Regions from separate parts of the Microbispora triticiradicis genome, predicted to be linked through region 2. Evidence: predicted binding sites of a transcription regulator. Region 2 holds the regulator's gene; the other holds the start of a gene.
The links. Region 2 encodes HrcA, which represses chaperone genes, less so after heat shock. Its sites were predicted from a motif close to TTGGCACTCTCNNNNNGAGAGTGCCAA; they were not measured.
Positions count from the first base shown of each region.

Region 1: a site for HrcA is predicted at 5,488-5,514, ahead of FED44_RS21640 (FmdB family zinc ribbon protein). Genes of this name have one in related genera too.

Region 1 covers NZ_VANP01000008.1:170,206-180,882, reverse strand. The annotation lists gene FED44_RS21675 (penicillin-binding protein) at 1-449, shown strand, start outside; gene FED44_RS21670 (hypothetical protein) at 617-1,033, shown strand; tRNA gene FED44_RS21665 (tRNA-Arg) at 1,638-1,710, opposite strand; gene FED44_RS21660 (hypothetical protein) at 1,867-2,382, shown strand; gene FED44_RS21655 (D-alanyl-D-alanine carboxypeptidase family protein) at 2,520-3,635, shown strand; gene FED44_RS21650 (SAF domain-containing protein) at 3,649-4,242, opposite strand; gene FED44_RS21645 (S-methyl-5'-thioadenosine phosphorylase) at 4,256-5,059, opposite strand; gene FED44_RS21640 (FmdB family zinc ribbon protein) at 5,131-5,472, opposite strand; gene FED44_RS21635 (potassium/proton antiporter) at 5,601-7,106, opposite strand; gene FED44_RS21630 (5-formyltetrahydrofolate cyclo-ligase) at 7,138-7,713, opposite strand; gene galU (UTP--glucose-1-phosphate uridylyltransferase GalU) at 7,738-8,643, shown strand; gene glp (molybdotransferase-like divisome protein Glp) at 8,649-9,833, shown strand; gene moaC (cyclic pyranopterin monophosphate synthase MoaC) at 9,830-10,366, shown strand; gene FED44_RS21610 (MogA/MoaB family molybdenum cofactor biosynthesis protein) at 10,320-10,677, shown strand, end outside.
Region 2 covers NZ_VANP01000006.1:295,424-306,100, forward strand. The annotation lists gene FED44_RS18090 (16S rRNA (uracil(1498)-N(3))-methyltransferase) at 1-339, opposite strand, end outside; gene dnaJ (molecular chaperone DnaJ) at 344-1,480, opposite strand; gene hrcA (heat-inducible transcriptional repressor HrcA) at 1,481-2,494, opposite strand; gene FED44_RS18105 (DUF3097 domain-containing protein) at 2,671-3,486, shown strand; gene hemW (radical SAM family heme chaperone HemW) at 3,500-4,720, opposite strand; gene FED44_RS18115 (glycoside hydrolase family 18 protein) at 4,837-6,090, shown strand; gene FED44_RS18120 (cellulose binding domain-containing protein) at 6,146-7,813, opposite strand; gene FED44_RS18125 (hypothetical protein) at 7,875-8,090, shown strand; gene FED44_RS18130 (MOSC domain-containing protein) at 8,202-8,849, opposite strand; gene lepA (translation elongation factor 4) at 8,919-10,677, opposite strand, start outside.

The DNA.
Region 1 (10,677 bases), on a different contig from region 2:
AGCCTATGGTGATCACGGAGATCCGTGACGGCTCGGGCACCACGCGTTCCTTCCCGCCGCAGTGCCGGGAGGTCCTGGACCCGGCCGTCGCCGACGCGGTCACCGGGGTGCTGTCGGATGTCCTGGCGAAGAGCAGGCTCAAGGGCATCGGCCGCGAGGCGGCGGGCATGCCCGGCGAGGGCGACGCGCACCGCTCCGCCTGGTACGCCGGTTACACCCCTGATCTGGCCGCGGCCGTCAGCCTCGGCGACCCTCGCGGTGCTTACCGGTACCCCCTGGTCGACGTCACCATGGGCGGCCACCACTATCGACAGGTGGACGGTACGTCGGTTCCCGGCCTGATCTGGAAGCAGGCGATGACCGAGGCGACGCGGGGGACGCGGGAGACCCGCTTCACCCGCCCGGACATCGGGCGCTTCGGCGGCTGCCACGACGCCTGCCCGAACTGACCGCCACCCGGGGCATGCTGCGGAACAGCGACAAACCGGGAGAAGTTTGTGTCGCCCAGGCACTCGCGGTCACGGGCGAGTCGGCACATGATGGCGCCTACGACGTCGTGGGAAACCGGAAACACAACTTCAGAGACGAAGAGTGACAGCACGGATACGATCCGACCGTGACCGGCTACGTCCGCACCATTCGTCGGGCCATACGCGAGAACCCGGACCCGACCTGGATGGATCTGCCGCTGGCAGGAGAACGCCTTTCGGAGATCGTTCTATTCGGTCATGGGAAGGACGCCGATGTGATGGTCGAACTGCTCGATGGCCGGCGGTTCGTCCTGGGGCTCGGCGGCATGCTGCGAGTGCGCGGGTGCCCTGCCATGCGATCGGAGGTGATCCGGTGGGATGACCGTTCTCTCATCATCAGGTATCGCGGAGATAACCTGAAGATCGCCGCCTTCCGGATCGAAATCCCGAGTTGGAACGACGACCTGGAGACGTTCCAGGCCATGGTCCGCAAGTGGCTGGCCAAAGGCGGTACTGAGGACCTCACCTGGTGCCTGTCAATGGATATCGAGGTCACAGCATGAGCAGGGGCGCGAGGAAGCCGGTCGGTCCTTAATGTTGAGCCGGCAAGGGGAGCTGCCCGGCCAACCCTCGCCAGGCGGGGGCGCTACTCGCCGCGGTTACCTACGTCGGCCGCTCACGGGGCCGCGCATGATGGCCCTGGGCGCCTGCATGTACTACGCCGTGCTTTGCCCTGAGGAGGCCGCGGGCCTTTGGCGGGAGAACTGCCAGTTGCCCGAGAGGGCTGGTGGGGCATGCTGACGCTGGAGAAGGCTCGGCCACAGGCGAACGAGCGCTATACCAACTGGGGGAGGTGCACGACGAGCGCGGCCTGAAGCACCGCGCCGAGCGCGAGACGCGGCCGATCCCCATTCCGCCGGTCCTGCAGGCGATCCTGAGAGAGCACATCAAGCGGTACGGCCTTGCCGACGATGGCCGACTGTTCCGCACCGCCAAGGGCGGCCCCTACACCGCCTCGGCCAACTCCCACATCTGGCAGAAGGCGAGAGCGATCGCATTCCGGCCGGAGCAGGCGACGTCCCCTCTAGCCGCGCGGCCATATGGACCTGCGGGACGCCGCCGTCTCGCTCTGCCCCAGGTGGGAGCCTGTTAGGCCTGATCGAAGAGTGCCCCCGGCAGGATTCGAACCTGCGGCACCCGCTTTAGGAGAGCGGTGCTCTATCCCCTGAGCTACGGAGGCAAGTGTGCGGTAGTAAGCCTAGCGAAAGGTTGGGGCGCTCGCGCCTCCACCCGGGGGTGCGGTGGAGAAGTCGGTGGTCATCGGTCGGCCGACCTGGGGTAAAGGCATGGCAACTCGGCCCGCTTGCACCAGGGAGGCTCCTTACCGTCGCTGCCTGTGACCGTAATGCGACGCGGATCCCTGCGGCGGCGATCGATGACGCTCGTCGCGGCGATGATCGCGCCGTCGATCCTGGCTTCGGGCCTGCTCGTGGCCGATCTCGCGGGCTACGGGGAACATACGCGGAGCAGCCTGGCGGATGAGGCCAAGGGCGTGCCCACCGATCCTGTCGGGGGCGTACGGAGTGCTGGGCCGGGGCTGTCCGCGGAGGCGCCGTCGGGAGCGCGGCCGTTCGCGGACACCGGCCGGGCCGCGCAGACGGCAGAAACGGTGCTGGACCCGACACCGGTGCCGGAGCCGTACGGGCCGGCGCGCCGCTATGAGGGGCTGGTGCGGCTTCCCGCTGTTCCCGCGCCGGTTGTGGGGCGGGTCTGGAAGGCCGTCCCCCGGAGTGCCCCGGAGAAGGAGAAGAGGCGGCCCATCAAGGAACCCCGGGAGGAGCGCCCGGCCTGTGCTCCGGAGTGGGAGGGCACGTGGCTCTGGGACGCCTGCAGGGAGGGCGGCGGGCAGTAGGCGCATGAGCTGGAAAGGCGCAAACGCGACGTGATCGGTCGATAGCGCTTGAGCGAACCAGGGCACCGGCCCACCGGACGCTGTAGTAACGTGCGTCCCTGACCCAGGTCACGAGTTCGCAAACGGGGGAGTCGAGCGTGTCATCTCCTCGGTCGGCCGGGCTGATCGCGGTCGTCACGGTGATGACTTCGCTGGCCTCGACGACCGGAACGGCCGCGGCTGCCTCGGTGCCCATGACGGCCGGCGCGAGTGCCCGTACGGACGCCGCCGTGTGGGCGGGCGGCAAGGAGCCCACGTCCCTGACGGAGCTGCGGCGTGAGGCCCAGAAGGCCTACAAGTCGATCGAGGACGCGAACCGGGCGCTGGTGGCGCGGCAGAAGAAGTTCGCGGGGGTGGAGAAGGAGCTCGCGAGCAAGCTCACCAGTCTCCAGCAGGCCACGGCCGAGCTCAACAGGCTGCGCAAGCCGTTGTCCGACCTGGCGGCGTCGCTCTACCAGGACCCCTCGGTCGGGGGCCTCAGCCCGTTCATCGCCGGCGGGGACGGCACGGCCATTCTGCGCAGGATGAGCGACATGCAGCATCTGGTCGCCGGGCACAACACCGTCCTCAGCGAGGCGTCGAAGCTGCTCGAAGGTCAGCAGCGGCTCGCGCAGGAGGCGCAGGAGCTGCGCGCGGCCAGCCTTCTCCAGGAGGCGCAGCTCAGCGCGCAGGTCACCCTCATGCGCAAGCGCTCCACGACCCTGGTCCGGTCGCTGACCAAGGCACTGGTCAAACTGGGCGTGAAGATCGGCCAGGGGACGGAGGGTGCGGGCGGCTGCGATCCCACCCGGATCGCCCAGGCGGAGCAGTATCCGAACGGCCTTCTCCCCAAGAACATCCTGTGCCCGCTCCCGCAGCGCGGGGAGACCCTGCGCGCGGACGCGGCGATCGCCTTCGCCGACCTCAACATCGCCTACAAGAAGCGCTTCGGCACGCCGATGTGCATCTCCGACAGCTACCGCAGCCTCGGCGAGCAGCAGGCCGTCTACTACCGGCGGCCCGGGTTCGCGGCCACGCCGGGCAAGAGCAACCACGGGCTCGGCCTCGCCGTCGACCTCTGCGGCGGCGTGCAGAGCTTCCGGTCCGCCCAGTTCAACTGGCTTGAGGCCAACGGCAAGAAGTACGGCTGGTTCCACCCCGACTGGGCCTACCACAGCCCCTTCGAGCCGTGGCACTGGGAGTACGACCCCAAGCTCGGCTCGCTGCTGCCTTAGCGACGCGGTGAACCTAGCGGGGGTGGATGGTCACCGAGAGCCTGCCCTGCGCCTGGGCCTGGGCGAGCCCGGCGGCCTGGGCGGGAGTCGTGGCCAGCACCAGCAGTCCGCCGCCGTCCGTGGAACCGGGCGGCCGGGCGATCACCCGCACTTCCTGGGCGACCGTCCGGGCCTCGAAGGGGCCGTCCTCGTAGGCCGCCAGGACGTCGATCACATCCCCTGGTGACAGCAGGCGGGCGGCGCCCGGGTCCGCGATCCGAACCGGCGTCGCGACCGACTCCGGTGATCCGGAGAACCGGAACAGGCCCGGGCCGAGGAGGCGCGCGTCGGTGAGCGGCTCACCCCGGCGCAGTGGGCCCGCGACCACCCTGCCGGTCACCGGGGAGCCGGCCGCGTACGCCCCGGCGGGCACGGCGTCGGGCGGCAGCCGTACGACCATGACATCGGAGGCGGCGAGCCTGCCTCCGGCGAGGTCGCGGGCGGCGGCGAGAACCTCCACGCCCCCCGGCGCCCGTACGGCCGACAGCGCGCACGCCGCCGCGACCCCGGCGAGGACCGCGGCGGCCGCACGGCGCCGACGCACCGGGAGCCGTTTCAGGGCGCGCATGACGACCTGACCATCAGGGGAGCTCGATCGGGAGCTTGATGCCGTCAAGGACGTTGCCGCAGGGGCAGGTTCGCTCCTCCGGCAGGGCCTCCACCACCTGGGAGACCAGCGTGCGCATCCGCTCCACGTTGGCCGCGAAGAAGGCCAGCACCTCGTCGTGGGTGACCCCCTCGCCCGCCTCGACACCGGCGTCGTGGTCGGTGACGAGGGAGAGCGTCGTGTAGCAGAGGGCCAGCTCACGGGCGAGGACGGCCTCGGGGTGCCCGGTCATGCCGATGATCGACCAGCCCGCGCCCGCGTACCACTGCGACTCGGCGCGGGTGGAGAAGCGGGGGCCCTGGATCACGACCAGCGTGCCGCCGTCGACCGTGTCCCAGCCTGCCTCGCGTGCCGTGGCTGTCGCGGCGGCCCGGCCGGAGGGGCAGTAGGGGTCGGCGAACGACACGTGGACGGCGCCCGCGTCGAAGAAGGTCTGCTCGCGTCCCTGGGTGCGGTCCACGATCTGGTCGGGGATCACGAGGGCGCCCGGGCCGATCTCGGGGCGCAGGGACCCGACCGCGCTGGGCGCGAGGATCTGCCGGACGCCGAGTGACCGCAGGGCCCACATGTTCGCCCGGAAGGGGATGCGGTGCGGAGGGTATGTGTGGCCGCGGCCGTGCCGCGGGATGAACGCGACGGATCTGCCGCCGATGCGGCCCACGGAGATCGAGTCACTGGGCGGGCCGTACGGCGTCGTCACGTCGACCTCGTGGGCGTCCTCCAGCAGGGAGTAGAGCCCGGATCCGCCGATGACCCCGATGTCTGCGCGATTGACCATGGGGCCGACCCTAGCGAACGGCGCCGTGCCTCCGGCGCGGTCCGGCGGCCCCTGTGGACAACCTCGGAACCTCAGGCGGCGGCGGTCGATCCCGACGAGGAGGTGCTCGTCGACGTGCTGGTCGAGGCGGTCTCCTTCTTCCCGGAATCGCCGGAGCCGTTGGAGCTCCCCGAGCCGGCGGAGTCGGCGGACTTCGACGGCGTCGTCGTGGTCGACGTGGTCGTCGACGAGCTCGACGAACGGCTGTCGGTCCGGTAGAAGCCGGAGCCCTTGAACACGATGCCGACGGCGGAGAACACCTTGCGCAGCTTGCCCTGGCAGGCCGGGCACTCCGTGAGCGGGTCGTCAGAGAACTTCTGAACGGCCTCCAGCTGCTCCCCGCAAGCGGTACAGGCGTACTGGTAGGTGGGCACTCGCTCCTCCTGAGACTGGCACTCGACCGGGTCGACTGCTAATGGTAGTCAGTCAAGAAGCGCAAACGCCACTCCAGCCCGGTTTATTGCCCCCCGGTGTCCCGTTCGCCCACAACCCCTACAGCAGGTCAGCCGCCGCGTTCGCCGTACCAGCCGGCCAGCTTGCCCTTGCGGCTGACCGCGCGCAGGCGGCGTTCGACCGTCTCCCGCTGCGCGGCCGTGGTGACGACGAGAAGCTGATCGCCCACCAGAAGCTGGGTCGTCGGCCCGGGCACGAACGACCGCCCGTTCCGTACGACGAGGGTGACCATGGTGTCGGTCGGCAGCCGCAGCTCGAAGATCTCCACGCCGTGCATGAGGGACCCGCGCGGGATGCGGACCTGCAGCAGGTCGGCCTTCAGCTCCTCCAGCGGCGCGGCCTCCACGTCGAGGTCGCGCGCCTCGCCCTCGGCGGCCAGGCCGAGCACCCGCGCGAGGTACGGCAGCGTCGGCCCCTGCAGGAGCGTGAACACGATGACGATGACGAAGACGTCGTTGAACAGGCCCTTCGCCCCCGGCACCCCCGCGCTCCAGGGGATCGTGGCGAGCACGATCGGCACCGCGCCGCGCAGCCCGGCCCACGACAGGAAGATCTGTTCGCGCCACGGCATCGAGCCGAGGCGCAGCAGCCACACGACCGCGCTGGACACCAGGACCGACGCCGGCCGGGCGACCAGGACCAGCAGCACCCCCGACACCAGGGCGGGCACGATCACGACGGGCAGTTCCGCGGGGTCGGCCAGGATGCCGAGCATCACGAACAGCCCGATCTGGGCGAGCCACGCCGCGCCCTCCGCGAAGCCGCGGGTCGCGGCGCGGTGGGGAAGGCGGGCGTTGCCGAGGATCAGCGTCGCGACGTACACCGCGAGGAAGCCGCTGCCGTGCAGGAGCGCCGCCCCGCTGTAGGCGACGAACGCCAGCGCCAGCACCGCGATCGGATAGAGGCCGGAGGCGGGCAGGGCCACCCGGCGCAGCGCGTACGCCCCGGCGGGGCCGACCGCGAGGCCCACGATCGCGCCGATGGCGAGTTCGGCGGCGGTGTCCAGCAGGGTGGCCGGCAGCGAGAGCGTCAGCGTCGAACCCACGCTCAGTGTCATCACGAGGATGACGGTGGGCGCGTCGTTGAAGCCCGACTCGGCCTCCAGGATCCCGGCGAGCCGAGGTGGCAGCGGCAGCCGCCGCAGCACCGAGAACACGGCCGCCGCGTCAGTGGAGGCCAGCACGGCGCCGAGCAGGAACGCCGACCGCCAGTCCAGGCCGAGCAGGGGTGCGACGGTCGCGGCGAGCACGGCGACGCTGACCGCGATGCCCACCGTGGCGAGCACGAGCGCGCTCGGCACGGCGTCGCGTACGTGACTCCAGTTGGTGGTCAGGCCGCCTTCGGCGAGGATCACCGCGAGTGCGATCAGGCCGAGTTCCTGGGCGAGGTGCGCGTTGTCGAAGTGGATGCCGCCGAGGCCGCGCTCGCCGAGCAGCAGGCCGAGGCAGAGGTAGATGAGCAGGGTGGGCAGGCCGGTGCGGTGCGCGATCCGTACGGACGCGATGGCCGCGATGACGACGGCGGCGGACAGCAGCAGCCAGACGTTCAGACCCACCGCTCCCTTCGCCGCGCCTGCGTCAATCTTGTCACATCTGCACCAACCGGACGATTCCGCTTGGAAGGGCAGCGAACCGTACATGCTGATCATGCGGCTCCGCGGGAACGCCCTCGATCAGCTCGCCCTCGTGCAACAGCGCCACCGTCGGCACGTTCGGCCCGACGCGGGTCAGCGCCCGGTCGTAGAAGCCGCCGCCCCGGCCGAGCCGTACGCCCGTCACCCGGTCGACGGCGAGGGCGGGGACGAGGACCAGCGCGGCCGTCCTGATCGCGTCCACCCCGCGCCGGACGTCGACCGGCTCCATCACCCCGTACGGCCCCAGGGCGAGCGAGTCCGGGCCGTCGTACACCGCCCAGTCGAGCTCGCCGTCGGGCCGCTGCACCGGCAGGATCACGGTCGCGCCGTGCTTCCACATGGCCAGGATCAGCCCGTGCGTGGACGGTTCGGCCCCGATCGACCAGTAGCAGGCGACGAGCCCGGCCATCTGCGCCCACGGCTGGTCGAGGAGCGTCTCACGGATCGCGGCCGAGGACGCGCGCAACGTGCGTTCGTCGAGCTCCGACCGGTCGCGGAGGATACGGCGACGCAGGTTCAGCTTGTCCACAGCCCGCTCCGTTAGTGTTCAACCATGGCTGACTTCGATCCCGTGACCAAAGCCGTTGTGCCCGCCGCGGGTCTGGGCACCCGTTTCCTTCCCGCGACGAAGGCGACCCCCAAGGAGATGCTGCCCATCGTCGACAAACCGGCCATCCAGTATGTGGTGGAGGAGGCCGTCTCCGCCGGGCTGCTCGATGTCCTGATGGTGACCGGCCGCAACAAGCGTTCGATCGAGGATCACTTCGACGTAGCGTACGAGCTTGAGGACGCGCTGCGCGCCAAGGGCGACGAGGAGCGGCTCAACCAGGTGAAGGAGCCGGTGGACCTCGCCACCATGCACTACGTGCGGCAGGGCGAGCCGAAGGGCCTCGGCCACGCCGTCCTGTGCGCCAAGCAGCACGTCGGCGACGAGCCGTTCGCCTGCCTGCTCGGCGACGACCTCATCGACCCCCGCGACCCGCTGCTCAGGCGCATGATCGAGGTGCGCGCGACGTACGGAGGCAGCGTCGTCGCGCTGATGGAGGTGCCGCGCGAGCACGTCTCCCTGTACGGCGCCGCCGCCATCGAGCCGACCGACGAGGACGACGTCGTCCGCGTCACCGACCTCGTGGAGAAGCCCCCGGCCGACGAGGCCCCCTCGAATTGGGCGATCATCGGCCGGTACGTGATCGACCCGGCCGTGTTCGAGGTGCTGGAGCGGACCCCGCCGGGGCGTGGCGGCGAGATCCAGCTCACCGACGCGCTGCGCACGCTGGCCGCGACGGCCCCCGGCGAGGGCGGGCCGGTGCACGGCGTGCTGTTCCGGGGCCGCCGTTACGACACCGGCAACAAGCTGGAATATCTCCAGACCGTGGTGCAGTTCGCCGCGAACCGGGGCGATCTCGCGCCCGAGTTCCTGCCCTGGCTCCGGCAGTTCCTCGACACGATCGAGTCCTGAGCGACATGAAGCCCGTCGACCGCCATCTCGCCGACATCCTCGCGGTGGTGCGCCCGCTCGCCCCGCTGGAGGTCGAGATCGACGCCGCCCTCGGCGCCGTGCTGGCCGAGGACGTCGTCTCGCCCGTGCCGCTGCCGCCGTTCGACAACTCGGCGATGGACGGCTACGCCGTACGGGCCGAGGACGTCGCGGGGGCGCCCGTCACGCTGCCCGTGATCGGGGACGTGGCGGCGGGCGACGGCGGGCTGAACGCCGTCGGGCCCGGCCTGGTCGCCCGCGTCATGACCGGCGCGCCGATGCCGGCCGGGGCCGACGCCGTCGTCCCGGTCGAGTGGACGGACGGCGGCACCGCCCGCGTACGGATCGACAGGCCGGCCCCGCCGGGCAACGCGATCCGGCGGGCGGGCGAGGACGTCCTCGCGGGGGAGACGGTGCTCCGCGAGGGCGCCCGGATCGGCGCCGCCCAGGTCGGGATCCTCGCCGGAGCCGGCCGGCGGCGGGTGCGGGTGCGGCCCCGGCCGAGGGTCGTCGTGCTGTCCACGGGTGCCGAGCTCGCCGAGCCCGGCACCCCGCTGGGCGCGGGCCAGATCTGGGAGTCCAACAGCTTCATGCTGACGGCCGCCGTACGGGAGGCCGGAGCGGAGGCGTTCCGGGCCGGTTCGGTCTCCGACGACCCCAAGGAGTTCCTGGACGTCCTGGACGCCCAGCTCCTGCGGGCCGACGCCGTGATCACCAGCGGCGGCGTCTCGATGGGGGCGTACGAGCCGGTCAAGGAGGCCCTCTCGCCGCTGGGCACGGTGGCCTTCGAGAAGGTCGCGATGCAGCCGGGGATGCCGCAGGGCTTCGGCGTCGTCGGGCCCGACCGCGTGCCGATCTTCACGCTGCCCGGCAACCCCGTGTCGTCGTTCGTGTCGTTCGTGCTCTTCGTGAGGCCGGCCCTGCGGGCCATGCAGGGCCTCCCGGCGGGGCCGCCGGAGGCCGTGCGGGCCACCGTGACGGCGCCGCTGCGGTCGCCCGCCGGAAAGCGGTCCTATCTGCGGGCCGTGCTGACCGGGCGGACCGTCGCGCCGGTCACCGGCCAGGGCTCGCACCAACTGGCCGCGCTGGCCGCGGCGAACGCGCTGATCGTGGTTCCGGAGGACGCGACCTCGCTGCCCGAGGGCGCCGAGGTGGAGGTGATCCCGCTGTGAAGCTGACCCACGTCGACGAGACCGGCGCCGCCCGGATGGTCGACGTCTCCGAGAAGGACGTGACCGCCCGTACGGCCGTCGCGACCGGCCGCGTCCTGCTGTCGCCGGAGGCGGTGACGGTGCTGCGTGCGGGAGACGTGCCCAAGGGCGACGCGCTGGGGGTGGCGCGCATCGCCGGGATCATGGGGGCCAAGCGCACCCCCGACCTGGTGCCGCTCTGCCACCCGATCGCCCTGACCGGCGTCAAGGTCGACCTGTCCGTCGTGGACGAGGGCGTGGAGATCACCGCCCGGGTCCGTACGGCCGACCGCACGGGCGTCGAGATGGAGGCCCTCACGGCCGTCACCGTCGCGGCGCTCGCCCTGGTCGACATGATCAAGGCGGTGGACCCGGCGGCGGTGATCACCGGCGTCCGGGTGGAGGAGAAGACGGGCGGCAAGACGGGCCACTGGGACCGCGACGCCGGCGACGTCCGTGACGCCCGCGATGTTCCCGGCGCTCACGGCGCTCCCGGCGCTCGCGATCGGAGGTGAGGGCGGCGTGCGCGCGCTGGTGGTGACCGTCTCCAACCGGGCGTCCGCGGGCGTGTACGAGGACCGTTCCGGGCCGCTGCTGGCCTCGCTCCTCAAGGAGGCGGGCTGCGACCCGGTGGACGGCCCGCGGGTGGTCCCGGACGGCGAGCCCGTCGAGGCGGCGCTGCGCGAGGGAGTCGGCGAGGGGTACGACGTGATCGTGACCACCGGCGGCACCGGCGTCACACCCCTCGACCTCACGCCCGAGATGACCCGCCGCGTCCTGGACCGGGAGATCCCCGGCATCGCCGAGGCCGTACGGCAGGTGAACC
Region 2 (10,677 bases):
GCGGGCGGCGGCCCAGGGGACGATCACGTCCACCCCGGCCTCGGTCATCATCTCGACCGCGAGCTCGCCCCGGTCGCCCTTGGGCAGCCCCTGCACGACCACCAGCCTCGGCCGCGGGGGCGGCACCTCGTAGCGGCGCAGTACCGCGGCGGTCAGCGCATCCTTGCCGGCCGACGTCACCGTGCACTCGGCCACCCGGCCCGCGCCGTCGGTGAGGTCGACCCGCTCCCCCGCCCGCAGGCGGCGCACCGACGCGGCGTGCCGCCCCTCGGGCCCGTCGAGGACGATCGTGTCCCCGGTCTCACCGGCCGCCTCCGACAGGAACACGGGAACGCTCACGACCTCACCGGCCGTTGAAGGCGTCCCGCAGGCGGGAGAAGAAGCCCTGCTGGCCCGGGGAGAACTTGCCGGGCGGCCGTTCCTCCCCGCGCAGCTTCGACAGCTCCCGCAGGAGTTCCTCCTGCTGCGGGTCGAGCTTGGTCGGCGTCTCGACGTTCACGTGGATCAGCAGGTCGCCCCGGCCGGTCTCGTTGAGCCGCTGGATGCCCTTGCCGTACAGGGGGATGACCTGGCCGGCCTGGGTGCCGGGCCGCACGTCGATGGCCTCCGCGCCGTCGAGGGTGTCGATCGACAGGACGGTGCCGAGCGCGGCGGCGGTCATCGGGATCTGGACGGTGCAGTGCAGGTCGTCGCCGCGGCGTTCGAAGATCTGGTGCGGCCGCTCGACGATCTCCAGGAACAGGTCGCCCGGAGGGCCTCCGCCCGGCCCGACCTCGCCCTCGCCCGCGAGCTGGATGTGCGTGCCGTCCTCGACGCCGGCCGGGATCCGCACCTTGATCGTGCGCCGGGTCCTGACCCGTCCCTCGCCCGAGCACTCCATGCAGGGGTGCCGGATGACGCTGCCGTACCCGCCGCACTGGGGGCAGGGGCGCGACGTCATGACCTGGCCCAGGAACGAGCGGGTGACCTGGGAGACCTCGCCCCGCCCGTGACACATGTCGCAGGTGTCGGGGTGGGTGCCGGACGCCGCCCCGGAGCCCTGGCAGACGTCGCAGACCACGGCCGTGTCGACCACGATCTCTCGGGTGGTGCCGAAGGCGGACTCCGCCAGGTCCAGTTCGACCCGGATGGTGGCGTTGCGGCCTCGGCGGGCACGCGAGCGGGGACCCCGCGCGGCGCCGGCGGAACCGAAGAAGGCGTCCATGATGTCGCTGAACGGGAAGCCCCCGCCGAAGCCGCCCGCCCCGGCCGGCCCGCCGCCACTCGCGAACGGATCGGCGCCCATGTCGTACATGCGGCGCTTGCCCGCGTCGGACAGCACCTCGTACGCCTGGTTGATCTCCTTGAACCGCTCCTGGGTCTCCGGATCGGGGTTGACGTCCGGATGCAGCTCACGGGCGAGACGGCGATACGCCTTCTTGATCTCTTCCTGGCTGGCGTCGCGCCGGACGCCAAGGGTCGCGTAGTAGTCGTTGGACACTTATGACCCCGCCAGGATCTGGCCCACGTACCGCGCCACCGCGCGCACCGCACCCATCGTCACCGGATAGTCCATTCGTGTCGGGCCCAGCACTCCAAGCCGGGCCAGTTCCTTGTCGCCCGAACCGTATCCGGCGGCCACGATAGAGGTGCCGCGCAGCCCGCTGTAGGGATTCTCGGATCCGATTCTGACGGTGAGTTCGGACAGCCCGCCGGTCTCGCCCAGCAGGCGCATGAGCACGACCTGCTCCTCCAGCGCCTCAAGCACGTCACGCAGGCCGACGCTGAAGTCGGCGCCCGCCAGATTGGCCGTACCGCCGAAGACGATCTTCTCCTCGTGCCGCTCGACGAGCGTCTCCAGGAGCACGGACATGATGGTCGCCACCACCGGCCTCTCCTCCGGCGGCAGCCGTTCGGGGATGCCGGCCACGGTCTCGGGCACCTGCGAGAGCCAGCACCCGTCGAGGCAGCCGTTCAGCACGGAGCGCAGGTTCGCGATCCGGTCCTCGGCGAGCGCCTCGGGCAGATCGACCACCCGCTGCTCGACCCGCCCGGTGTTCGTGATCAGCACCAGCATGACCCGGCGCTCCGCCAGCGGGACGATCTCCACGTGGCGGACCGACGACCTGGTGAGCGAGGGATACTGTACGACGGCCACCTGCCGGGTGAGCTGCGCGAGCAGCCGTACCGTGCGCATGACGATCTCGTCGAGGTCGACCGCCCCGGCGAGGAACGTCTCGATGGCCCTGCGCTCCGCCCCCGACAACGGCTTGATCTGCGACAGCCGGTCCACGAACAGGCGGTATCCCTTGTCGGTCGGGACCCGCCCGGCGCTGGTGTGCGGCTGCGTGATGTAGCCCTGCTCCTCCAGCGCCGCCATGTCGTTGCGGATGGTCGCCGGGGAGACGCCGAGGTTGTGCCTGTCCGCCAGGGCCTTGGACCCCACCGGCTCGTTGGTGGACACGTAGTCCTCGACGATGGCGCGCAGGACGGCGAGCTTGCGGTCGTCGAGCAATGTGTCACCTCCCTGTGCCCTGGAAACACCGACTCTGGCACTCTGTGTTCCCGAGTGCCAAGTGTACGGCTACCACCGCTCGGCGTGCGATAACGAGCAGACGATCAGGGGCAACACGCCGTGAATCCGGGCGCAACCGGCGGGCCGGCGGCCCGGGATTTGCTAGCGTTCCCCGCATGTACGGGCGGGACGTGCTTTCCGGAGACTGGCGGCGGCCACGGCGGGGGCAGATCCCCGAGATCCCGGCCGAGCCCGATCTCGTGGTCGAGGACGCCGAGGGCCGTTTCTGCGGCGCGGTGGTGGACTGCGACAAGGAGGCCGTGACGCTGGAGGACCGCTTCGGGCGGCGGCGGGTGTTCCCGCTGACCCCCGCCGGGTTCCTCCTCGACGGCAGGCCGGTGACGCTGGTCCGTCCCCAGGCCCGGCCGTCCGGCCCGCTGCGGAGCGCCTCCGGGTCGATCGCGGTCGGGGGGCTGCGCGCCCAGGTCGCCAAGGAGAGCCGCATCTACGTCGAGGGCGTCCACGACGCCGCGCTGGTCGAGAAGATCTGGGGACACGACCTGCGTGTCGAGGGGGTCGTCGTCGAGTTCCTGGAGGGCGTCGACGACCTGCCCGCGATCGTCGGGGAGTTCGGCCCGGAGCCGGGCAGGCGGCTGGGCGTGCTCGTCGACCACCTGGTGCCCGGCTCCAAGGAGAGCCGCATCGCCGCCCGGGTCTCCGGCGCGGACGTGCTCGTCGTGGGGCACCCCTTCGTGGACATCTGGCAGGCGGTCAAGCCCCGGGCGCTCGGCATCCAGGCGTGGCCGGACGTGCCGCGCGGCGTGCCCTGGAAGGAGGGCGTGATCGCCGCGCTGGGCTGGCGGATGGACCCCCAGGAGGCGTGGCGGCACATCCTCGGCCGGGTCACGACCTACGCCGACCTGGAGCCCGAACTGCTCGGCCGCGTCGAGGAGCTCATCGACTTCGTCACCGCCCCCGATCAGTCGGACTGAGGGGTCAGCCGGATCAAGGGGTCAGGTCGCGTACGACGGCGTCGGCGAGGAGCCGGCCGCGCAGCGTGAGGACGGCCCGGCCCGCCTTGAACGCCTCGGTCTCCAGCAGCCCGTCCCCCAGCGCCCGCGCGCAGGCCGTACGCGCCTCGGGGGCGAGGTCGGCGAGCGGGAAGCCCGAGGCGAGGCGCAGCTCCAGCATGACGCGCTCGACGGCCCTGTCCTCCGCCGTCAGCACCTCCCGGGCGTGCGCCGGGGAGGTTCCGTCCGCCAGGCGGGCGGCGTACGCGGCGGGGTGCTTCACGTTCCACCAGCGGGTGCCGCCGACGTGGCTGTGCGCCCCCGGGCCCACCCCCCACCAGTCGCCGCCGGTCCAGTAGAGCAGGTTGTGGCGGCAGCGGGCCTCGTCCCCCGCCGCCCAGTTGGAGATCTCGTACCAGCTCAGGCCCTCGGCCGTCAGGGTCTCCTCGGCGAGGAGATAGCGGTCGGCCGCCACGTCGTCCTCGGGCATCGGCAGCTCGCCGCGCCGGATGCGGGCGGCGAGCCGGGTGCCGTCCTCCACGATCAGGGAGTACGCCGAGACGTGGTCGGGACCGGCCGCCAGAGCGGCCTTGAGCGAGGCCCTCCAGTCGTCGTCGCTCTCCCCCGGCGTGCCGTAGATCAGGTCGAGGTTGACGTGCTCGAACCCGGCCGCGCGGGCCTCCCGTACGGCCTCGGCGGGCCGGCCGGGGGTGTGCCGCCGGTCGAGGACGGTGAGGACGTGCTCGCCCGCGCTCTGCATGCCGAAGCTCATCCGGGTGAAGCCGCCCTCCCGCAGCTCCTTCAGGTAGGCCGGGTCGACGGACTCGGGGTTGGCCTCGGTCGTCACCTCGGCGCCCGGCCGCAGGCCGAACTCCTCGCCGACGGCGTCCAGGATCCGTACGAGGTCGGCGGCGGGCAGCAGGGTCGGCGTGCCTCCGCCGAAGAAGACGGTCTCGACCGGCGGCGCGGCGTCCCCGAGCACGCGCCGGGCCAGCCGCACCTCCTCGATCGCGGTGGCGGCGTAGTCGCGCTGCGCGGCGCCCGGCCCCAGCTCCGCGGCCGTGTAGGTGTTGAAGTCGCAGTAGCCGCAGCGCGTCGCGCAGAACGGCACGTGCACGTAGAAGCCGAACGGACGGGAGCCGAGCCCGTCGAGGGCTCCGGGCGGCAGCGCGCCGCTCGCGGGGACGGGATCGCCGTCGGGAAGCACGGAAGGCACGCCTCCAGTCTGCCGTCACTCGCGCGGTGCCGTTGACGGGGTGATCAGAGGGGTCTACGATCGGCGCAATTTACAGGAAACTTTCCTATAAGTTATCCCGGGAGGCCGGCGTGCTCATGAGAAGGACCCTCGCCGTGGCGGTCGCCGCCACCCTGGCCGCCGGGCTCGCGCCCGCCCAGGCCCAGGCCACGACGGGCGGGGACCGCTACAAACGGGTGGCCTACTTCATCCAGTGGGGGATCTACGGCCGGAATTTCCACGTGCGCGACGTGGACGCCAGCGGCGCGGCGGCGAAGCTGACCCATCTCAACTACGCCTTCGGCTTCGTCGGCCCCGAGGGCACCTGCTACTCGGCCGACCCCTGGGCCGACTGGCAGCGGCCGGTGCCCGCCGAGCAGAGCGTCAACGGTGTGGCCGACGCCGACGACCAGCCGCTCAAGGGCAACCTCGGCCAGCTCAGGAAGCTCAAGGCCCGCCACCCCGGCCTCAAGGTCCTCATCTCCATCGGCGGCTGGACCGGATCGAAGTACTTCTCCGACGCCGTTCTCACCCCCGCCTCCCGGGCCCGGCTCGCCGCCTCGTGCGTCGACCTGTGGCTCAAGGGCGACCTGCCCGGCCTGCCCAGCGGCGCCGCCGCCGGCGTGTTCGACGGCATCGACCTCGACTGGGAATGGCCCGGCTCCTCCGGAAACGACGGCAACGTCATCCGGGCCGAGGACAAGCAGAACTTCACCCTGTTCCTGGCCGAACTGCGCCGCCAGATGCGGGCCCACGACCGGCGCGCCGAACTCACCGCCTTCCTCCCGGCCGCCGCCGCCAAGATCGACGCCGGTTTCGAGGTGAAGAAGGTCTTCGGCCTGCTCGACTTCGCCACCGTCCAGGGCTACGACCTGCACGGGCCGTGGGAGAACCGCACCGGGCACCAGGCCAACCTGCTCACCGACCGCCGCGACCCCGGCCCGGTCAAGTACAGCGTCGACCAGACCGTACGCGACTACGTCGGCCGCGGGGCGCCCGCCCGCAAGATCGTCGTCGGCGTCCCCGCGTACGGCCAGGGCTGGACCGGGGTCACCTCCGGCGGCGACGGCCGCTACGCCCCCGCCGCCGGCCCCGCACCCGGCACCTGGGCCGCCGGCAGCGACGACTACAAGAACCTCGTCGGCAAGCCCGGCAGGCGCTACCGCGACCTGCTCACCGGCGCCCTGTGGCTCTACGACGGCAACGAGTTCTGGTCCTACGACGACCCCCCGCCGTCATGCTGCGGAAGGCCGCATACATCCGCCTCCAGGGCCTCGGCGGCTCGATGCTGTGGTCCATCGACCAGGACGACGCCAAAGCCTCCCTCACCTCCGCCCTCTACTCCGTCCTGAGGTGATCCGGCCTGGGGAGGGGGGCACCCCCTCCCCAGGCCGTGACGTCAGGAGGTCAGGGGCTGGTGCAGGTGGCGGTGGGGGTGGCCGCGCTGCCGTTGGCGGTGAAGCCGAACGTCGTGGACGCGCCCGCCGCGATCGAGCCGTTGTAGGACTCGTTGGTGACCGTCACCGAGGAACCGGACGAACTCTGCCGGCCGTTCCACAGGCTGCTGATGGTCTGGCCGCCCGGCCAGGTCCACTTCACGGTCCAGCCGTTGACCGCCGAGCTGCCCGCCTGCACCGTCACCTCGGACTGGAAGCCGCCGCCCCAGCTGTTGATCGTCTTGATCGTCGCCGAGCATCCGCCGGGAACCGGGGACGTCGACGGCGAGGCCGACGGGCTCGCGCTGGGACTCGCGCTCGGGCTCGCACTCGGGCTGGCGCTGGGGCTGGCACTCGGGCTCGCACTCGGGCTGGCGCTGGGGCTGCTCCCGGGGCTGCTGACCCGGTAGACCACGGTGCCGTGCGCCGGAACGCTGGCGGAGATCGTGCCGCTCGTGGTACTGGTCGCGTTGGTCCAGGCGTCCGTCAGCGTCACCGTGCCGCCGGACTTGCCGATGGCGGAGGTGGTCGTCGAGACCGTGGTGGTCGACCCGCCCTGGTTGAACAGGGCGACCGCGACGTCGCCGTTGGCGAGCTTCTTGGCGAGCACGCGCCGGGTGCCGTCGTTGGACACCTGGGTGGCCTGCAGGCCCAGCGAGTCCTGGTTGATCGCGATGAGGTTCTTGTTCTTGAGGATCGTCTGCGTCGCCGAGTCCATGGAGCGGATGTCGTTGCCCGCGATCAGCGGGGAGGCCATCATCGCCCAGAGCGCGAAGTGGCTGCGCATCTCGGTGTCGTTCATGCCGCCCCGGCCGATCTCCATCATGTCCGGGTCGTTGAAGTGCCCGGGACCGGCGTACGAGGCGAGCGGGACGGTGACGTTCACGATGTTCTGGATGCCCATGGGATAGCCGTTGGTCTGGCCCGTGTCCCACTTGTTCGTGATGTCCTCGGTGGTGCGCCACATGTTCGCGACGTCGCCCCAGTTGCGCTGGGGGCCGGTCTTCGAGTGGATGCTGTTGGGGTTGATGCTGTAGACGATCGGCCGGCCGGTCGCCTTCAGCGCGTCGCGCATCTTGGCGAACGTGGCCACCTGGTCGTTGATCGTGCCGTTCGGGGAGCACCAGTCGTACTTCAGGTAGTCGACGCCCCAGGCCGCGAACTGCCGGGCGTCCTGCGCCTCGTGGCCCTGGCTGCCGGTCGCGCCGGGGTAGCTGTTGAAGTACTGCGCGCAGGTCTTGTCCACGGGCACCTGGTAGATGCCGAACTTCAGGCCCTTGTTGTGCAGGTAGTCGCCGAGCGCCTTCATCCCGCTGGGGAAGCGGGAGGGGTCGCCCTGGATGTTGCCCGACGAGTCGCGGTTGGGGTTGAACCAGCAGTCGTCGACCACCACGTACTGGTAGCCGAGGTCGCGCAGGCCGCTGTTGACGATGGCGTCGGCCATCTGCCTGATCAGCGACTCGTTGATGTTGCAGCCGAAGGTGTTCCAGCTGTTCCAGCCCATCGGCGGGGTCCTGGCCACCCCGTTCTCCAGTGCCTGCGCCGGGCTCACGGTGGTGAGCGCCACGGCGCCCGACGCGAGGGCCAGCGCCGCCGTGACGGCGGGGACCAGCGTCGTGCGGATGCGTTTCCTGTCCATCGGCATCGCTCCTCAGCGGGTGCGCTTCAACTGACGGGGATGTTAGCGTTAACAACCGCCCGTGATCGTCGCCGATCACGTGCTGGCCATTGCGTATCCCATTGGCGAAGGTCCGGTGGCGACCGCGGACGGTGCCACGGCGCGGAGCCAATCCCATGCGCGGGGAACGGTCAAGACACCCGTGTGCGCGATGCCGGGGCACGAGCCGGGCCGCACCGGCCTGATCTGGGCGCGGGAGCCCCAGGCGGGCCGCGCGGCCGTGGCGCACCGGCTGTAACTTTCACCTCCCGCCCGTCCGGCGAGAGGTGACCGGTTCACGTGCTCGCGCGGCCGCCGTCACACCGTACGGCCGAGGTAGGCGAGCAGGCGCCGACGCGCACGATGGAGATCAGGAAGCGGGGGCCTCGGTGCGGCTTCCGAGCACGCGCTGGGCGACCCTGTCCCACTTCTCGCTGCGGCCGGGCTGGGCGAGGATCCGCCGCAGCAGGTCCCCGTCGCCGTGGTAGGCCCGGAACGCCTCGCCGATGGTCACGCCGTCCGCGGGCCGGTCCAGCACCGCGATCTCGTCGCCGGCGCCGAGTTCGCCCTCCTCGATCACGCGGAAGTACGCTCCCGTGCGGCCCGCCTCGGTGAAGCGCCTGACCCAGCCGCGCTCGTCGAGCCAGTTCCGGAACACGACGCAGGGGATGCGGGGATAGGTGACCTCCAGGACGGCGGTGCCGACCCGCCAGCGCTCGCCGAGGAGCGCCCCGGTCAGGTCGGTCCCCGATGTCGTGAGGTTCTCCCCGAACCGGCCGTCGCGCAGGTCCCGGCCCATCCGGGGCTCCCACCAGTCGTAGTCCTCCCGGGCGTACGCGTACACCGCCTGGTCCCGGTGCCCGTGGTTGGCGGTGTCGGCGCGCTCGTCCCCGGCCAGGCCGTTCCCGTGTACGGCGACTCGCCCCTCGGCGCGGCGCTTGTCGATGGCGGTACGCCGGAGGTCGCCGGCCCATTCCGCGTCGACGGCCCGGCCCACGTTCACAGAGAGGATACGCATGGCCAAACGTTAACGGATGGTCATGTTTCCGCGCGATCCCATTAAGTTGTCATGAAACCAGACAGGGAGTTACTTCTTGGTCTTGTCCGGGGCCTCGGAGGAGAGGGCGGCGACGAAGGCCTCCTGGGGGACCTCCACGCGGCCGACCATCTTCATCCGCTTCTTGCCCTCCTTCTGCTTCTCCAGCAGCTTGCGCTTCCGGCTGATGTCACCGCCGTAGCACTTGGCGAGGACGTCCTTGCGGATCGCGCGGATGTTCTCACGGGCGATGACGCGGGCGCCGATCGCGGCCTGGATCGGGACCTCGAACTGCTGCCGCGGGATCAGCTCCTTGAGCTTCTTGGCCATCTCCACGCCGTAGGCGTACGCCTTGTCGCGGTGGACGATGGCGCTGAACGCGTCGACGGTCTCGCCCTGGAGCAGGATGTCCACCTTGACCAGGTCGGCCGCCTGCTCGCCCGACGGCTCGTAGTCAAGCGAGGCGTACCCCCGGGTCTTCGACTTGAGCTGGTCGAAGAAGTCGAAGATGATCTCACCGAGCGGCAGTGTGTAGCGGATCTCGACCCGGTCCTCCGACAGGTAGTCCATGCCCTGGAGCTGCCCGCGGCGGCCCTGGCACAGCTCCATGATCGCGCCGATGAACTCGGCCGGCGCGAGCACCGTGGCCTTCACCACCGGCTCGTAGATCTCGCCGATCTTGCCGGCCGGGAACTCCGAGGGGTTGGTGACGACGTGCTCGTTGCCGTCCTCCATGATCACCCGATAGATGACGTTGGGCGAGGTCGAGATCAGCGACAGGTTGAACTCGCGCTCCAGCCGCTCCCGCACGATCTCCATGTGCAGCAGGCCGAGGAAGCCGCAGCGGAAGCCGAAGCCGAGCGCCGCCGACGTCTCCGGCTCGTACACGAGCGCGGCGTCGTTCAGCCGCAGCTTGTCGAGGGCCTCGCGCAGCTCGGGATAGTCGTCGCCGTCGATCGGATAGAGCCCCGAGTAGACCATCGGCTTGGGATGCTCGTAGCCGCCCAGCGCCTCCGCGGCGGGCTTGACCGCGTTGGTGACCGTGTCGCCGACCCGCGACTGGCGCACGTCCTTCACGCCGGTGATCAGGTAGCCCACCTCGCCGACGCCGAGGCCCCGGTCGGACGGCATGGGCTCCGGCGAGATGACGCCGATCTCCAGCAGCTCGTGCTGGGCGACCGTCGACATCATCAGCACGCGCTCGCGCTTGGACAGGTGCCCGTCCACCACCCTGACGTACGTCACCACACCCCGGTAGGTGTCGTACACGGAGTCGAAGATCAGCGCGCGGGCGGGGACGTCCGGGTTGCCGACGGGCGCCGGGACGTGTTCCACGACGTGGTCGAGCAGCTCCTTGACGCCCGCACCGGTCTTGCCGGACACGCGCATCACGTCGCCGGGGTCGCAGCCGATGAGGCCCGCGATCTCCTCGGCGTACTTGTCGGGCTGCGCGGCGGGCAGGTCGATCTTGTTGAGCACCGGGATGATGTGCAGGTCGGCGTTCATGGCCAGGTAGAGGTTGGCCAGCGTCTGGGCCTCGATGCCCTGTGCCGCGTCCACGAGGAGGATCGCGCCCTCGCACGCCTCCAGCGAGCGCGACACCTCGTAGGTGAAGTCGACGTGGCCGGGCGTGTCGATCATGTTGAGGACGTGGCCGTTCCAGGGCAGCCGCACGGCCTGCGACTTGATCGTGATGCCCCGCTCCCGCTCGATGTCCATGCGGTCGAGGTACTGCGCACGCATCGACCTGTCGTCCACGACGCCGGTGAGCTGCAGCATGCGGTCGGCGAGTGTCGACTTGCCATGGTCG